4 regions of the Actinomadura sp. NPDC000929 genome follow, and region 1 is predicted to be linked to each of the others. Evidence: riboswitches for the same ligand, from Rfam matches in the RefSeq annotation. Region 1 holds a riboswitch; each other region holds the start of a gene.
What was found. Region 1 has a riboswitch for cyclic di-AMP ahead of ABWI04_RS01765 (CHAP domain-containing protein). Riboswitches for the same ligand answer to the same signal wherever they lie in the genome.

Region 1 (3,198 bases):
GCCGGCGCCGTGGCCCCAGGACAGGATCTCGTACTTGACGCCCTTCAGGTGGCCCGCCGAGGTGCCCGTGTCGTACTTGCTCCGCGGCTTCTTGCCGTCCACCAGGTGGCGGAAGGTGTAGGTGTCGAGGTCGAGCATGACGCCGCGGTGCGACGGCTCGCCCGGCCCGCGGTCCCCGACGAAGCCGGTGACGCTGCGCCCCTTGTAGGTGACCTTCACCTTGGTGTGCATGGGCCAGCTCGGGCTGGCGAACAGGCCCTTCTGCATCGGCTTGCCGCCCGCCGGGGCGCCCGTGTCGCCGTTCACGCCCGAGCCGTCGTCCCAGAAGTAGGACGCCTTGGTGCTGCCCGACAGGACGGCGTGGCGCTTCGGCGCGACCTTGGCGGTGCCGTGGTGGGTGGCCTTCGCGGCGGGCTGCCCCACCTGCTGGCCGGTCACCTTTCCGGTCACCTGCTTTCCGGTGACCGGCTGTCCGGTCACCTTGTGCCCGCTCACCTGTTGTCCGGTGACCAGCTGTCCGGTCATCTTGTCGCCGGTGACCTGCTGCCCGGCCACCTGCTGTCCGATGACCTTGTGCGACATCGGCTCGTCGGCCTGGGCCCCGTGGGAGGTCCCGGCCGCCACGCCCGCGGCCAGCAGGCCCGCGAGAGCGGTACCGATCAGGGCGGTGTCGATGGCTCGCTTCTGCATGTTCATCCTTTGCTCGGTGGTCCGGGGCGCCGGGTCACGGCTTCGGCTAGTCGGGGGCTCGCCGTTCGGGCGTGACGGATCCGGCGCACGGCACGTGGGCGTGCTCGCGACGTGGGTGTGATCGCGGAGGGATGGAGAAGGGGGAGGCACCACTGGACGGTGCGGGGCAACGGGCCGCTCAGCGGCCCTGGCTCACCGGTACTGGGGGTAGCCGTAGCCGGCGACGGTGGACGTGTCGCGGACCTTCTTCTTCACCGCGTCACCGGTGTTGCCCTCGATGGTGTTGATGGTGCCGTCGTGGTTGTCCTTGACGACGATGCCGACGTGCTCGACGCCCTTGATGCCGCCGCCGTTCCAGGCGAAGAAGACCACGGCGCCGGGCTTCGGGGTCTGGCCGAAGCGGCCGGTCTTCTTGAACCACTTGGCGTGGCTGACGGTGTAGGCGTCGGCGCCCATGCCCTTGGTGCCGGTGTGCTGGCCCAGCCAGGACACGAACATGTCGCACCAGGACTGGCCCTTGTAGACCGAGGCGCTCTTGGAACCGATGCGGTGGGCGTTCTGCTCGCCCAGCGGCGAGCCGACGTACCAGTCGTTGAACTTGCTGTTGCCCGAGGCGTCCTCGTGGGTGCCGATCTGCGTGCGGGCGAGCTTGATGACGTCCTGCGCGGAGGCGCCGGCGGTGGCGGTCTTCGCGCCGTTGGCGCCGGCCTGGGGCGCGGCGGCGACGTGCGCGGTGTTCGCGGGCTTGGTGTCCGCATGGGCGGACGGGGCCAGGGAGGCGAAGCCGAAAGCGCTCGCCAGGGAGAGGACGGCTCCGGCGGCGAAGCGGGTGCCCATGCGCTTGGTCAGGTCGAAAGTACGAGCGGTCATGCGAAGGTTCTCCTGAGGTCTTCCAGTCCGCCTACCGGGTTAGCTGTCGGGTTCGGGCATGGAAGTGGCCCTACCGCGACCCCGCGCAAGGCGGGAGTGCGGATTCACCCCGGTGTTTCGGTGGGTCCCCGGCTCCGCTCGGCCAGTGATCGGCGCTCTGCGGACTCGGCGGCGGACGTGCCTTGATCGGCCGTCCTGATGATCAGGGACTCGATGCGCCCGTCACGATCTGGTCGGGCGCTCCGGACGGGCTTTCCCGTCGGTCACACACCCACAACAGGTTCAAGCGGCCCCATATTTCGTCAAGCCCACCCCAAAGACGCTGCTGACCTGTAAAGACTCCCCAAAGCGCCCTCAACGCAAGGGCTGCGGTCCAGTCAAGTCGGCCCAAGATTTCTGGTCGCCACCTCGCCCCAACGGGAGACGATCACCCCCGAGCGCGCCCCCACCCGCGGGCTGGTCATCAAGGTGCCCAAGTTCACGACCGACCAGGACGCGTCATAGTCGCACCGGAGCCGGGCGCGAATGCGTGGTCCTGCTGGAGCGCCGGCGCGGTGAGTCGGCCCTCATCAACTCACCCCTCAGCGCGGCGAGTGACACGGCTCCGACCAGGACCGTCCCGTCGGGAAACCGGAAGACCGGCACTCGCGGGCCGGACACGCGAGCGGACCGAGCCGGTTCCTCGTGGGGCCGCTCGCCGTCCCACCTGACGCCGGTCGCGGACGCCAAGCCCCGCAGCACGTTGACGTCGCCGATGTCCAGACCGTCACTGAAGTAGGCGCGGTAAAGACGGGCGGTCATGTCCTCGGCGGTGCCGTGCGCGGCCGCCAGCGCGATGAGCCGGTGGGCGTCGGCGGTGCGGGCGGGCACGATCCGGTCGAGGTTCACCACCAGGCCGTCGACCGCCGCCGCCCGTGCGATCTGCTCGACCCGCGCGGTGGGCGCGAGAGGGAAAAGGCCGCGGCTCGGCGGCGGTTCCGCCGCGGAACCCGCGGTCTGGTACGGCCTGAAGACGACCTCCAGTTCGCCGCCACCCGCACGGTGCTCCTCGGCGGCCCGCTGGAAGCGGGCGTAGCCGAGCGCCGACCAGACGCAGGCGATGTCGTGGGTGAACTCAACTTTCATGGGTTCGTCCTTCGATGGCGGCACGGATCGTTCCGTGCCGCCTCAGCATGCCCGCCGCCGCTCGCCGCGTCAATACGGAACGTTCCGTGCCGCCTGAGGGCTATGCTGTCCCCATGTCACCCAGACGTCCTGAGCGCCGAAGTGAAGAGGCCGCCAACGCCGTCATCAAGGCCGCCATGGACCTGTGCCAGGAGGTCGGGTACCGCAAGGTCAGCATCGAGGGCATCGCCGCCCGCGCCGGCGTCGGCAAGAACACGATCTACCGCTGGTGGCCGTCCAAGGCCGCCGTGCTGCTGGACGGCCTGCTGTCCACCTGGAAGATGGACGCGACCTTCCCCGACACCGGTGACTTCGTCGCGGACATCAAGACGCAGATGGCGGCGGCCTCGCGCATCCTCGGCGACCCGCACGTCTTCCCGCACTACCGCGCACTGATCGGCGAGGCCCAGCACGACCCGGACCTCCACCAGGCCTTGTGGGACAACTTCATCGGTCACCTGGCGGGCGCCGCGG
Region 2 (3,198 bases), on a different contig from region 1:
TCATGAACTCGGTGCGGAACCCGATCAGGCCGCGGGCCGGGACGAGGAACTCCATCCGGATCCAGCCCGTCCCGTGGTTGGTCATGTGCTCCATGCGGCCCTTGCGGACCGCCATCAGCTGCGTGACGGCGCCGAGGTGCTCCTCGGGGATGTCGACGGTGAGCCGCTCGACCGGCTCGTGCTTCTTGCCGTCGATCTCCCGCGTGACGACCTGCGGCTTGCCGACGGTCAGCTCGTAGCCCTCGCGGCGCATGTTCTCGACCAGGATCGCCAGGGCCAGCTCGCCGCGGCCCTGCACCTCCCAGGCGTCGGGGCGCTCGGTCGGCAGCACCCGGATCGACACGTTGCCGACGAGCTCGCGGTCGAGGCGGTCCTTGACCATCCGGGCGGTGACCTTGGTGCCCTTCTCGCGGCCCGCCATCGGCCCGGTGTTGGTGCCGATCGTCATGGAGATCGCCGGCTCGTCCACCGTGATCAGCGGCAGCGGGCGCGGGTCGTCCGGGTCCGCGAGGGTCTCACCGATCATGATGTCGGGGATGCCGGCGATGGCGATGATGTCGCCGGGCCCGGCCTCGTCCGCGGGCTTGCGGGTGAGCGCCTCCGTCATCATCAGCTCGGTGATCTTCACCCGCTCGACGCTGCCGTCGCGCCGGCACCAGGCGACCTGCTGGCCCTTCTTGATCGTGCCGGCGTGCACGCGGCACAGCGCGATCCGGCCGAGGTAGCTGGAGGCGTCCAGGTTCGTCACGTGCGCCTGGAGCGGGCCGTCGGGGTCGTAGGACGGCGCGGGGATCGTCTCGGTGATGACCTTGAACAGCGGTTCCAGGTCCTCGCTGCCGGGCATGGCGCCGTCGGCGGGCTTGTCGAGCGAGGCCCGCCCGGCGCGGCCGGACGCGAACACGATCGGGAAGTCGATCTGGTCCTCGTCGGCGTCGAGGTCCATGAACAGCTCGTAGGTCTCGTCCACGACCTCGTCGATGCGCGCGTCGGGGCGGTCGGTCTTGTTCACGACCAGGATCACCGGCAGCCGCGCGGCGAGCGCCTTGCGCAGCACGAAGCGCGTCTGCGGGAGCGGGCCCTCGCTGGCGTCGACCAGCAGGACGACGCCGTCCACCATGGACAGGCCGCGCTCGACCTCGCCGCCGAAGTCGGCGTGCCCCGGGGTGTCGATGATGTTGATCGTCAGGCCGTTGTGCAGGACCGCGGTGTTCTTCGCGAGGATGGTGATCCCCTTCTCGCGCTCCAGGTCGTTGGAGTCGAGCACGCGGTCGTCGACGTCCTGGTTCTCGCGGAAGGCCCCGGACTGCCAGAGCATGGCGTCGACCAGCGTCGTCTTGCCATGGTCGACGTGGGCGACGATCGCGACGTTACGGAGGTCGTCGCGCGTGGAGATGGGCATGCGGGTTCGCCTTGCGTGAGAGTTCGGGAGTCGCCGCAGACGTGCGGCCGTACCCATTCTACTTGGCCGTGCGTACCACCCACTCCGAGTCGTTCGCCCCATCGGTCACACGGACCTCGATTGGCCAACTTTGCGCATCCTTTGTAATCTGCCCGAGATCCGGTCGTCCGGAGTCCCGCCCCCAGGGGACTGCGGCCGGAACGCCGAATCTCCCGCGGGAGAACCGGGGACCCACCACCCTCGGGGTGAATCGACGCTCGTCGTAGGGCGACTCCTGGCCCGAACCCGTCAGCTAACCCGGTAGGCGTACGAGGAGAGGAGAACACCGGCTTGGCTCCGGATTCCCCCCGGCGGCGTCGCGTTCTGCCCACCGCCACCGCCACCCTGCTCCTGATCGGTCTCGGCGCCACCGCGCCGGACCTCGCCCACGCCGCCCAGCCGTTCCGGCCCGCCTCCGCGCCCACGGCGCCGAGCCCCACGCCGACGACGGAGAAGGGCCTGCGCAAGAGCCTCGACGCGCTGAACGAAGAGGCCGAGATCCTCACGGAGAAGTTCAACAAGGCCCGCGTCGAGTTCACCAAGGCCCGCAAGGCCGAACAGGACGCCACCCGGGAGGCCGAGCGGCTGCGCGCCCTCGCCGAACCCGCCCGCCAGAAGCTCGGCAGCCTGGCCGCCGCGAACTACATGGCCGGCGGCCCCGACGTCCTCTTCGGCTCCGGCGCCTCCCCCGAGGGGCTGTCCGACCGCGCCTACCTGGCGCAGAGCCAGGCCACCGCCGTCCTCGCCCTGAAGAAGCAGATCGACCAGGCCGACGCCGCGGAGCGCACCGCCAAGGCCAAGACCGCCCAGGTCAAGAAGGCCTGGGACGACGCCAAGCAGGCGCGCGAGGCCGCCAAGGCCAAGGTCTCCGAGGTGATGAAGCGCCTCGACAAGCTGACCACCACCCACGCGAGCGACCCGCGCACCGGCCTCAGCGCCACCGTGAAGGGCTCCGGCCTGCCCGCCAAGATGGCCCGCAAGGCGCTCACCAAGCTCGGCTCCCCGTACGTGTGGGCCGCCGCCGGACCGAGCAGCTTCGACTGCTCGGGCCTCGTCGTCTGGGCCTACGCCCAGGTCGGCAAGCCCGGCCTCCCGCACTACACCGGCGACCTGTTCGCCATGGGAACGAAGGTCTCCCGCGGCGCCCTCCGCTCCGGCGACCTGGTGTACTTCGGCAGCAACCTGCACCACATGGGCATCTACCTGGGCGACGGCAAGTACCTCCACGCCCCCCAGACCGGCGACGTGGTCAAGATCTCCAAACTCTCCGACCGCTCCGACTTCGCAGGCGCGAATAGGATTTCCTAGCCGAGGCCTTGGGCGGCCAGGAGGTCTACTGCCGGGCGGTCGCCGGGGAGCCAGTTGACGTCGTGGAGCTCTGAGGGCGCCAGCCAGCGGAGTTGCAGGTGCTCCAGGGCTTGCGGCTCGCCTTCTACCAGCTCGGCCGTCCAGACGCGGAGGACGGCGCGTCCGCTGAGGCGCCAGTCGCCGCCCACGCGGCGGCCCAGGCGTACCTTCACGGCCAGTTCCTCGTGGCACTCGCGCACCAGGGCGTCCTCGTCCGACTCTCCGGGGTCGACCTTGCCGCCGGGAAGCTCCCAGCCGCCCGCCATGTGCGGCGGCTCGGCGCGCTGGGCGGCCAGCAGCCGCCCCTCCGCGAGGATCGCCGCCCCCACCACCACGAGATCGATCGCGACCAGCTCCTCTCCGTGTTCGTGATCAGACCGCGGCGCCGGTCCGTCCGGTTCCGTCCCGCCTGA
Region 3 (3,198 bases), on a different contig from region 1:
GAGTGGGCGGGCATGGAGTGGGCGGGCATCGAGTGGCCCGTCGAGCCGCCGTCGTCGCCGTCGCCGCACGCCGCCAGGGCGATCGCCAGGGCCGGGACGGTGATGAGCGCGAACGCTCGCTTCATGGTGGTGAGCCTTCCGTGTCGAGTGCTGTGATCGGTGGTCGGCGACGGCGCCCGTTTCCGGGCGCCGCTGGACCTGTCACAGCCTCAGCACGCTCAACCTGTGCAGGGACGGTCTCGGCGGCGGCCGTCCGACCAGGAGGATCCGCACCCGCGGGGGCCGCGACACGGCCATCGGCGGCGACTTCCGCAAGCGCAGCGCCAGGAGGGCCGCGACGAGGGCGAGCGCGAGCAGGGTCAGCATGGCCAGGCAGACCTGGCCGCCGGGGTGGTCGGGGTGGCGGTCGGAGTGATGGCCCCCGGGCCGGTCGCCCCGGGGTGGACGGTGCCCCGCCATCGCTTCGGCGGCGGGGGCGGCGTGCCCGGCGGCCATGGACGTCAGCGGAACGCCGCCCATCTCCGCCGGGCTCGCCGTGGACTGGAAGCCGTGCATCGCCAGCAGCCCGAGGAGCACGAGCAGGCCGGACGCCAGCCGGAGGACGTCCGGGCGCACGGAGCGCCTCGGCCGTCCCACCGGCCGTTCCGCGTGCGCGCCGTCCCGTGCGGGGAGGCCGCCGAGGTGCGTGCTCATCTCGCGGACCAGGGTAGCGAAGGGTGATCGGCGGTCACCGGCGGGTCACCGCTTCGAGGGGTCAGGCGACACGGACCCCGCCCGCGAACGGGCGGCCGGCGATGGGGGCGATCTTGACGACGTCGCCGGTCTGCGGCGCGTGGACCATGTTGCCGTTGCCGATGTACATGCCCATGTGGTGCAGGTCGCTGTGGAAGAACACCAGGTCGCCGGGCTTGAGCTGGCTCATGCTCACGTGGGTCCCGGCGTTGTACTGGCTGCCGGTGTAGTGGCCGAGCGTGATGCCGACCTGCGCGTAGGCGTACAGGGTCAGGCCGGAGCAGTCGAAGCCCTTGATGTTGGCGCCCTGCGCGGTGCCGTAGCTCGGGCCGGACGCGTTGCCGCCGCCCCAGGAGTAGGGCACGCCCTGCTGGGCGAGGGCGGCCCGGACGGCCGTCATGGCCTTGGCCGAGGCCCCGCCGGAGTTGAGGTTGGGGATGGAGGCGGGACCCGTGCCCGCGGTCCTGAAGGTGCCGAGCTGCTTCTCGACCTTCTTGAGCTTGATCTGGAGTTCCCGGCGCTTCTTCCTCGCCTCGTCGGTGAGCGCGCGCACCTGGGCGGCGCGCTGCTCGGCGGCCTTGCGGGACCGGTCGGCGCCCTGCATCACCTGGAGCATCTGCGTGATGCGGACGTCGTTCTGCTTGGCGAAGTAGTTGAGGGTGGCCGACTGGTCCAGGACGGCCTGCGGGTCGGACGACGAGGCGAACGTGATGGCCGGGTCCGCCGGGCCGTTCTTGTAGCTGTCCGCGGCGATCTTCGCCATGCGTTCGCGCGCTTCGTCCAGCGCCTTCTGCTGGCGCAGGGCGCTGCTCTTGGCGAGCTTCGCGGCGTGCTCGGCCTGCTTGAGGCGTTCGCGCAGGCCGTTGTACTGCTCGCTGAGCTTCTCGGCCTCGTCGGCGAGCTTCTCCTGCTGCGCGGTCAGTTGCTTGCGCGTCGGCTTCGGCTCGGCGTGGGCGGGCGCGGGCGCGAGAAGCCCGGCGGACAGCGCGAGGGCGGCCGTCCATGCCGTGACGTCGCCGAGCCGGCGGGTGCGGATCCTGCGGCGGGCTGTCGTTCGGGGGCCGGCAGCTCGTCGCTGCATGCGGTGTCCTCTCCTGTACCGCCTACCGGGTCAGCTGACGGGTTCGGGCCGGAGTCGCCCTACCGTCCCGCGGGACGGACTCACCCCTGAAGATCGGGTCCCCGGTTCCCCGGACGGAGCCGTCCGCGGGATTCGGCGCGGTCGCCGGCCGTCCCCGGCGGGGACGTCGGACCGTGACCTCCTACGGAGCGTAGGAGGTTTACGGTCGGTTCGCCACCGAAGCGGCAGATTTCCCCAAATGCCACATTCCGCCTCAGCAGGTCGCGGCGAGCTCCACGACCGCCGCGGCCCCGGCCAGGAGCGGCGCGGCGACCGCCGCCACCGCGAACAGGCCCGCCGCGAGCCGGACGTCGCGCCGCGGCCTCGCCGGGGCGCCCTCCAGCCGCAGCACCCGCTCCATCAGCGCACCGGCGACGGGCGTGCCCGCCGCGCCGAGCGCCCCCGCGACGCCGAGCGCCCCCGCGACGGCGGGCGCCGCCGAGAGCCGGCACAACGCGTCGACCAGCGGCTTCCTGCCGTGAACGCGGACCGCGGCGTCGTCCGCGGCCATCTCCAGCAGCAGCGGCAGCCGCGCCTTCGCGCGCCGGACGGTCGGCAGCCATGGCAGCATGGCGTGGACCAGGTCCAGAGCCAGCAGGAAGACATGGTGACGCTGGCGCAGATGCGCGCGCTCGTGCGCCAGGACGGCCCCGAACTCCTCGGCGCTGAGCGCCCGCTGGGCCCCGGTGCTGACCACGATCGCGCGGTGCCGGGACGGCAGCGAGTACGCCACGGGCACGGGGTGGTCGAGGACGAGGACGTCCGGATGGCGGCGGTCCTCCCGGGCGACCAGCCGCAGCATCTCCCGGTGCCGCCGGCGGTGGCGCACGGCCCGGCCGAGCCTCGGCAGGCCGCGGGCGAGCACGGCGGCGCAGGCCGCGGCGAGGACGGCGGTCGCGACGGCCGCGGCGGCGGTGGCGAGACGGCCGTGATGGGGCAGGCAGTCGCGCAGCCGAGACAGCAGTCCGTGCCCCGGACCCGGCGGCGCGAGCAGCCCCGCCGCCGCGATCCCCGCCGCGGCGATGAACGTCCCCGCGAGGGCGGCCGTCCAGCAGGCGATGGCCGTCCCCGGGCCGACGGCGGAGCGCCTGAGGAGGTCCAGAACGGGCCCCGCGGCGCATCCCAGCAGGACCACCGAGACGACGAGCCCGACCACCAGCGGGATCACGGGATCACGCGTCCTCGCCGGCGGTCCGCCGCCGCAGGGCGTCCAGGAGGTGCCGGGCGTCCTCCGGCGGGACGCTCTCGGCGAACCTCGCCAGGATGGCGCCGTGGTCGGAGGCCTCGCTCAGGGCGTCCAGCATCAGCTCGACCGCGTACTCCTCCCGCGGCCGCGTGGGGCTGTA
Region 4 (3,198 bases), on a different contig from region 1:
TCGCCGCGATCGAGGAGTGCGGCGCGCCGATGGTCTCCATCGCGGGCGGCGAGCCGCTGATGCACCCGCAGATCGACGAGCTGGTGAACGAGCTCGTCCGCCGCAGGAAGTACGTCTTCCTGTGCACGAACGCGCTGCTCATCCCCAAGAAGATCGACAAGTTCGCGCCCTCGCCGTACTTCGCGTGGGCGGTGCACATCGACGGGCTGCGGGAACGCCACGACGCGTCCGTGTGCAAGGAGGGCGTCTTCGACGACGCCGTCGCGGCCGTCAGGGAGTGCAAGCGGCGGGGGTTCCGCGTCACCACCAACACGACGATCTTCAACACGGACACGCCGCAGACCGTCATCGACGTCATGAACTACCTCAACGACGACCTCCGGGTCGACGAGATGATGATCTCGCCGGGCTACGCCTACGACAAGGCGCCCGACCAGGACCACTTCCTCGGCGTCCAGGAGACGCGGGAGCTGTTCCGCAAGGCGTTCGGGGACGGCAACCGCAAGCGGTGGCGCTTCAACCACTCGCCCCTGTTCCTGGACTTCCTGGAAGGCAAGGTCGACTTCCCCTGCACGGCCTGGGCGATCCCGTCCTACTCCCTCTTCGGCTGGCAGCGTCCCTGCTACCTGATGTCGGACGGCTACGCGCAGACCTACCAGGAACTCCTGGACGAGACCGACTGGGACTCCTACGGAAGGGGACGCGACTCCCGCTGCGCCAACTGCATGGCCCACTGCGGCTACGAACCCACGGCCGTCTTCTCGACCCTCGGCTCCCTGAAGGAGTCCTTGCGGGCCGTCCGCTCGGTCTGACCCCTCTCTCTCCAAGCCCGTTCCGCCCGGCACCGGCGTCCCGCCGATGCCGGGCGTCTTCAGGGACGCCTACGTGAGGGACGTCGGCCGGTACGCCTTGTACTCGTCGCCCGAGGAGAGCCCGTAGTCGAGCTCGCGGTGGTCGGTTCCGTACCGGCCGCGCTGCTCGTAGGCCCAGTACGACGAGTGCTCCTTGTCGGCCCACTTCTCGAAGATGACGACGTGCCGGGTGGTGTTGCTGCCGAGGGCGTCCATGACGAGGTCGCCCTTCTTCAGCTCGGACATCGCGATTCGCTCGGTGTACCGCGACGCGGTGAGGCCGACGGTGTTCGTCCCGGGCTTGGGCAGCCCCAGCGCCATGGACACGTATCCCGAGCAGTCGGTGCGGTAGCCGTTGTGCGTGCTGGTCTGGCTGTAGGGGACCCGCCGGCCGGTGTGCGGATGCCAGGTCCTGGCCCGCGCGATGACCTTGGACCGCGCGTCCGACTTCGGCGCGGCGGCCTGCTTCCGCGGCTCGGCCTTCGCCGACGACTCGGTCTTCGCCGAGGGCTCGGCCTTCGCTGGGGCCTTGAACTCCTTCTGGACCTGGGCCTGCGCTCTGACCTGCTCCCGCGGCGCCGCCTGCCGCGGCGCGGTCCGCTGCTGCGGCACGGTCTGGACGGCGGCGACGGTTTCGGTGGACGCGTGCTGCAGGGTCGTCGGCATGGCCGCCGTCGCGCCGAAGACGGCGAGGCCCGTCAGCGTGACGGTGACCCAGGGGCCGGGCCGCAGAACGCGCGGCCGGTCGAGGTGCTTGCCTTTCAAGGGGGGCTCCTTGCTTCCATGTGCCGCCTACCGGGTTAGCTGACGGGTTCGGACGTGGAAGTCGCCCTACGGCCTGACAGGCCGATTCACCCCAGTTCGGGTTGGGTCCCCGGCTCCGCGCCACGGCGGACTCGGCGGGTGCCGCTGAGAGACAGCGGCGCTGACGATGTGGGGCCCGATCGATGAGGGATCTCGGGCCTTGTCGCGCGGGGACGGCACCCCGCCCCACCGCGCTCGGAAACCCCACGGTGGGACAAAACGCCTGGAAGGCGTCTTGAAGGGGCAAAGCTACTGAAATCACCAAGAGACGGCAAGGTCGCGGGCGATGATTCCGCAGCTCAGTGCCGTGCCGACCCGGCACCCCGGCCGTCGCCTGCCGCCGTTGTGGGCGTGCCGGGGAGGCGATCCGGGCCCGATGCGCCTCTAGACGGAGGAGAAACCTCCAGTTAATATCCGGAGGAGAACCCTTCACTTAGAGGAGGTGGGTTCCATGACCGCCATCCCGGCGCGGACCGCGTCCGGTCCGTCCGCGGCCGTCCCGAACCGGCGCTGGGCGGCGCTGGTCGTCATCGCCGTCGCGCAGCTGATGATCGCGCTCGACGCCACCATCGTGAACATCGCGCTGCCGACGGCCCAGCACGCGCTCGGCTTCGGCGACGCCGACCGGCAGTGGGTGATCACCGCGTACACCCTGTCCTTCGCCGGGCTGCTCCTGCTCGGCGGCCGGATCGCCGACCTGGTCGGGCGGCGCCGCAGCTTCCTGGCCGGGCTGGCCGGGTTCGCCGTCGCCTCGATGATCGCCGGGGCCGCGCCCGGCTTCGGGGTCCTCGTGGTCGGGCGCGCCCTGCAGGGGGCGTTCGCCGCGCTGCTCGCGCCCACCGCCCTGTCGCTGCTGGCGGTGACGTTCACCGAGCCCAGGGAGCGCGCGAAGGCGTTCGGCGTCTACGGCGCCGTGGCGAGCAGCGGCGCGGCGGTCGGGCTGCTGCTCGGCGGCGCGCTGACCCAGTACGCCGACTGGCGCTGGTGCCTCTACGTCAACGTCGCCATCGCCGCGGCCGCGTCGGTGGCGGGACGGATCGTCCTTCCCGCGCCGCCGGCGTTCCCCGGGGCGCGCGTCGACTGGATCTCCGCCGTCCTCGTCACCGGCGGCCTGGCGGCCGTCGTGTACGGCGCGGGCGAGGCCGCCCCGCACGGCTGGGACGCCTGGCGGACCACCGCGCCGCTCGCGGTCGGCGGCCTGGCGCTCGCCCTGTTCGCCGTGCGCCAGGCCAGGCACGCCGCGCCGCTGCTGCCGCTGCGGATCCTCGCCGACCGGGGCCGGGCCGGCGCCTACCTCGCGGTGGCCACCGCGGTCGTCGGCGCCTTCGGGGTCTTCCTCACGCTCACCTACTACCTCCAGGTGGTCGCGCACTTCTCCCCGATGCGCACCGGGCTGGCGTTCCTGCCGATGGCCGTCGCGAACTCCGCGAGCGGCTACCTCGTCGGCGCCCGGCTCACCCGGCGGGTGCCCGCCCGGCTGCTGATCTCCGCCGGCCTGCTCATCGCCGCGGCCGGGCTGGCCGCCCTGACCCGGCTCGACGCG

Region 2: another riboswitch for cyclic di-AMP. It lies ahead of ABWI04_RS37385 (C40 family peptidase); the one in region 1 lies ahead of ABWI04_RS01765 (CHAP domain-containing protein).
Region 3: another riboswitch for cyclic di-AMP. It lies ahead of ABWI04_RS39935 (NlpC/P60 family protein); the one in region 1 lies ahead of ABWI04_RS01765 (CHAP domain-containing protein).
Region 4: another riboswitch for cyclic di-AMP. It lies ahead of ABWI04_RS21710 (NlpC/P60 family protein); the one in region 1 lies ahead of ABWI04_RS01765 (CHAP domain-containing protein).

The regions. Positions count from the first base shown of each region.
Region 1 is NZ_JBEUPA010000003.1:42,458-45,655, forward strand. It holds gene ABWI04_RS01760 (RlpA-like double-psi beta-barrel domain-containing protein) at 1-690, opposite strand, end outside; gene ABWI04_RS01765 (CHAP domain-containing protein) at 883-1,560, opposite strand; cyclic di-AMP (ydaO/yuaA leader) riboswitch at 1,575-1,725, opposite strand; gene ABWI04_RS01770 (DsbA family oxidoreductase) at 2,059-2,685, opposite strand; gene ABWI04_RS01775 (TetR/AcrR family transcriptional regulator) at 2,799-3,198, shown strand, end outside.
Region 2 is NZ_JBEUPA010000180.1:6,574-9,771, forward strand. It holds gene typA (translational GTPase TypA) at 1-1,399, opposite strand, end outside; cyclic di-AMP (ydaO/yuaA leader) riboswitch at 1,591-1,722, shown strand; gene ABWI04_RS37385 (C40 family peptidase) at 1,730-2,746, shown strand; gene ABWI04_RS37390 ((deoxy)nucleoside triphosphate pyrophosphohydrolase) at 2,743-3,129, opposite strand; gene ABWI04_RS37395 (Mut7-C RNAse domain-containing protein) at 3,158-3,198, opposite strand, start outside.
Region 3 is NZ_JBEUPA010000224.1:3,720-6,917, reverse strand. It holds gene ABWI04_RS39945 (DUF305 domain-containing protein) at 1-125, opposite strand, end outside; gene ABWI04_RS39940 (DUF6153 family protein) at 202-693, opposite strand; gene ABWI04_RS39935 (NlpC/P60 family protein) at 755-1,813, opposite strand; cyclic di-AMP (ydaO/yuaA leader) riboswitch at 1,817-1,961, opposite strand; gene ABWI04_RS39930 (M56 family metallopeptidase) at 2,067-3,020, opposite strand; gene ABWI04_RS39925 (BlaI/MecI/CopY family transcriptional regulator) at 3,025-3,198, opposite strand, start outside.
Region 4 is NZ_JBEUPA010000061.1:17,458-20,655, reverse strand. It holds gene hpnH (adenosyl-hopene transferase HpnH) at 1-812, shown strand, start outside; gene ABWI04_RS21710 (NlpC/P60 family protein) at 882-1,616, opposite strand; cyclic di-AMP (ydaO/yuaA leader) riboswitch at 1,626-1,763, opposite strand; gene ABWI04_RS21705 (MFS transporter) at 2,107-3,198, shown strand, end outside.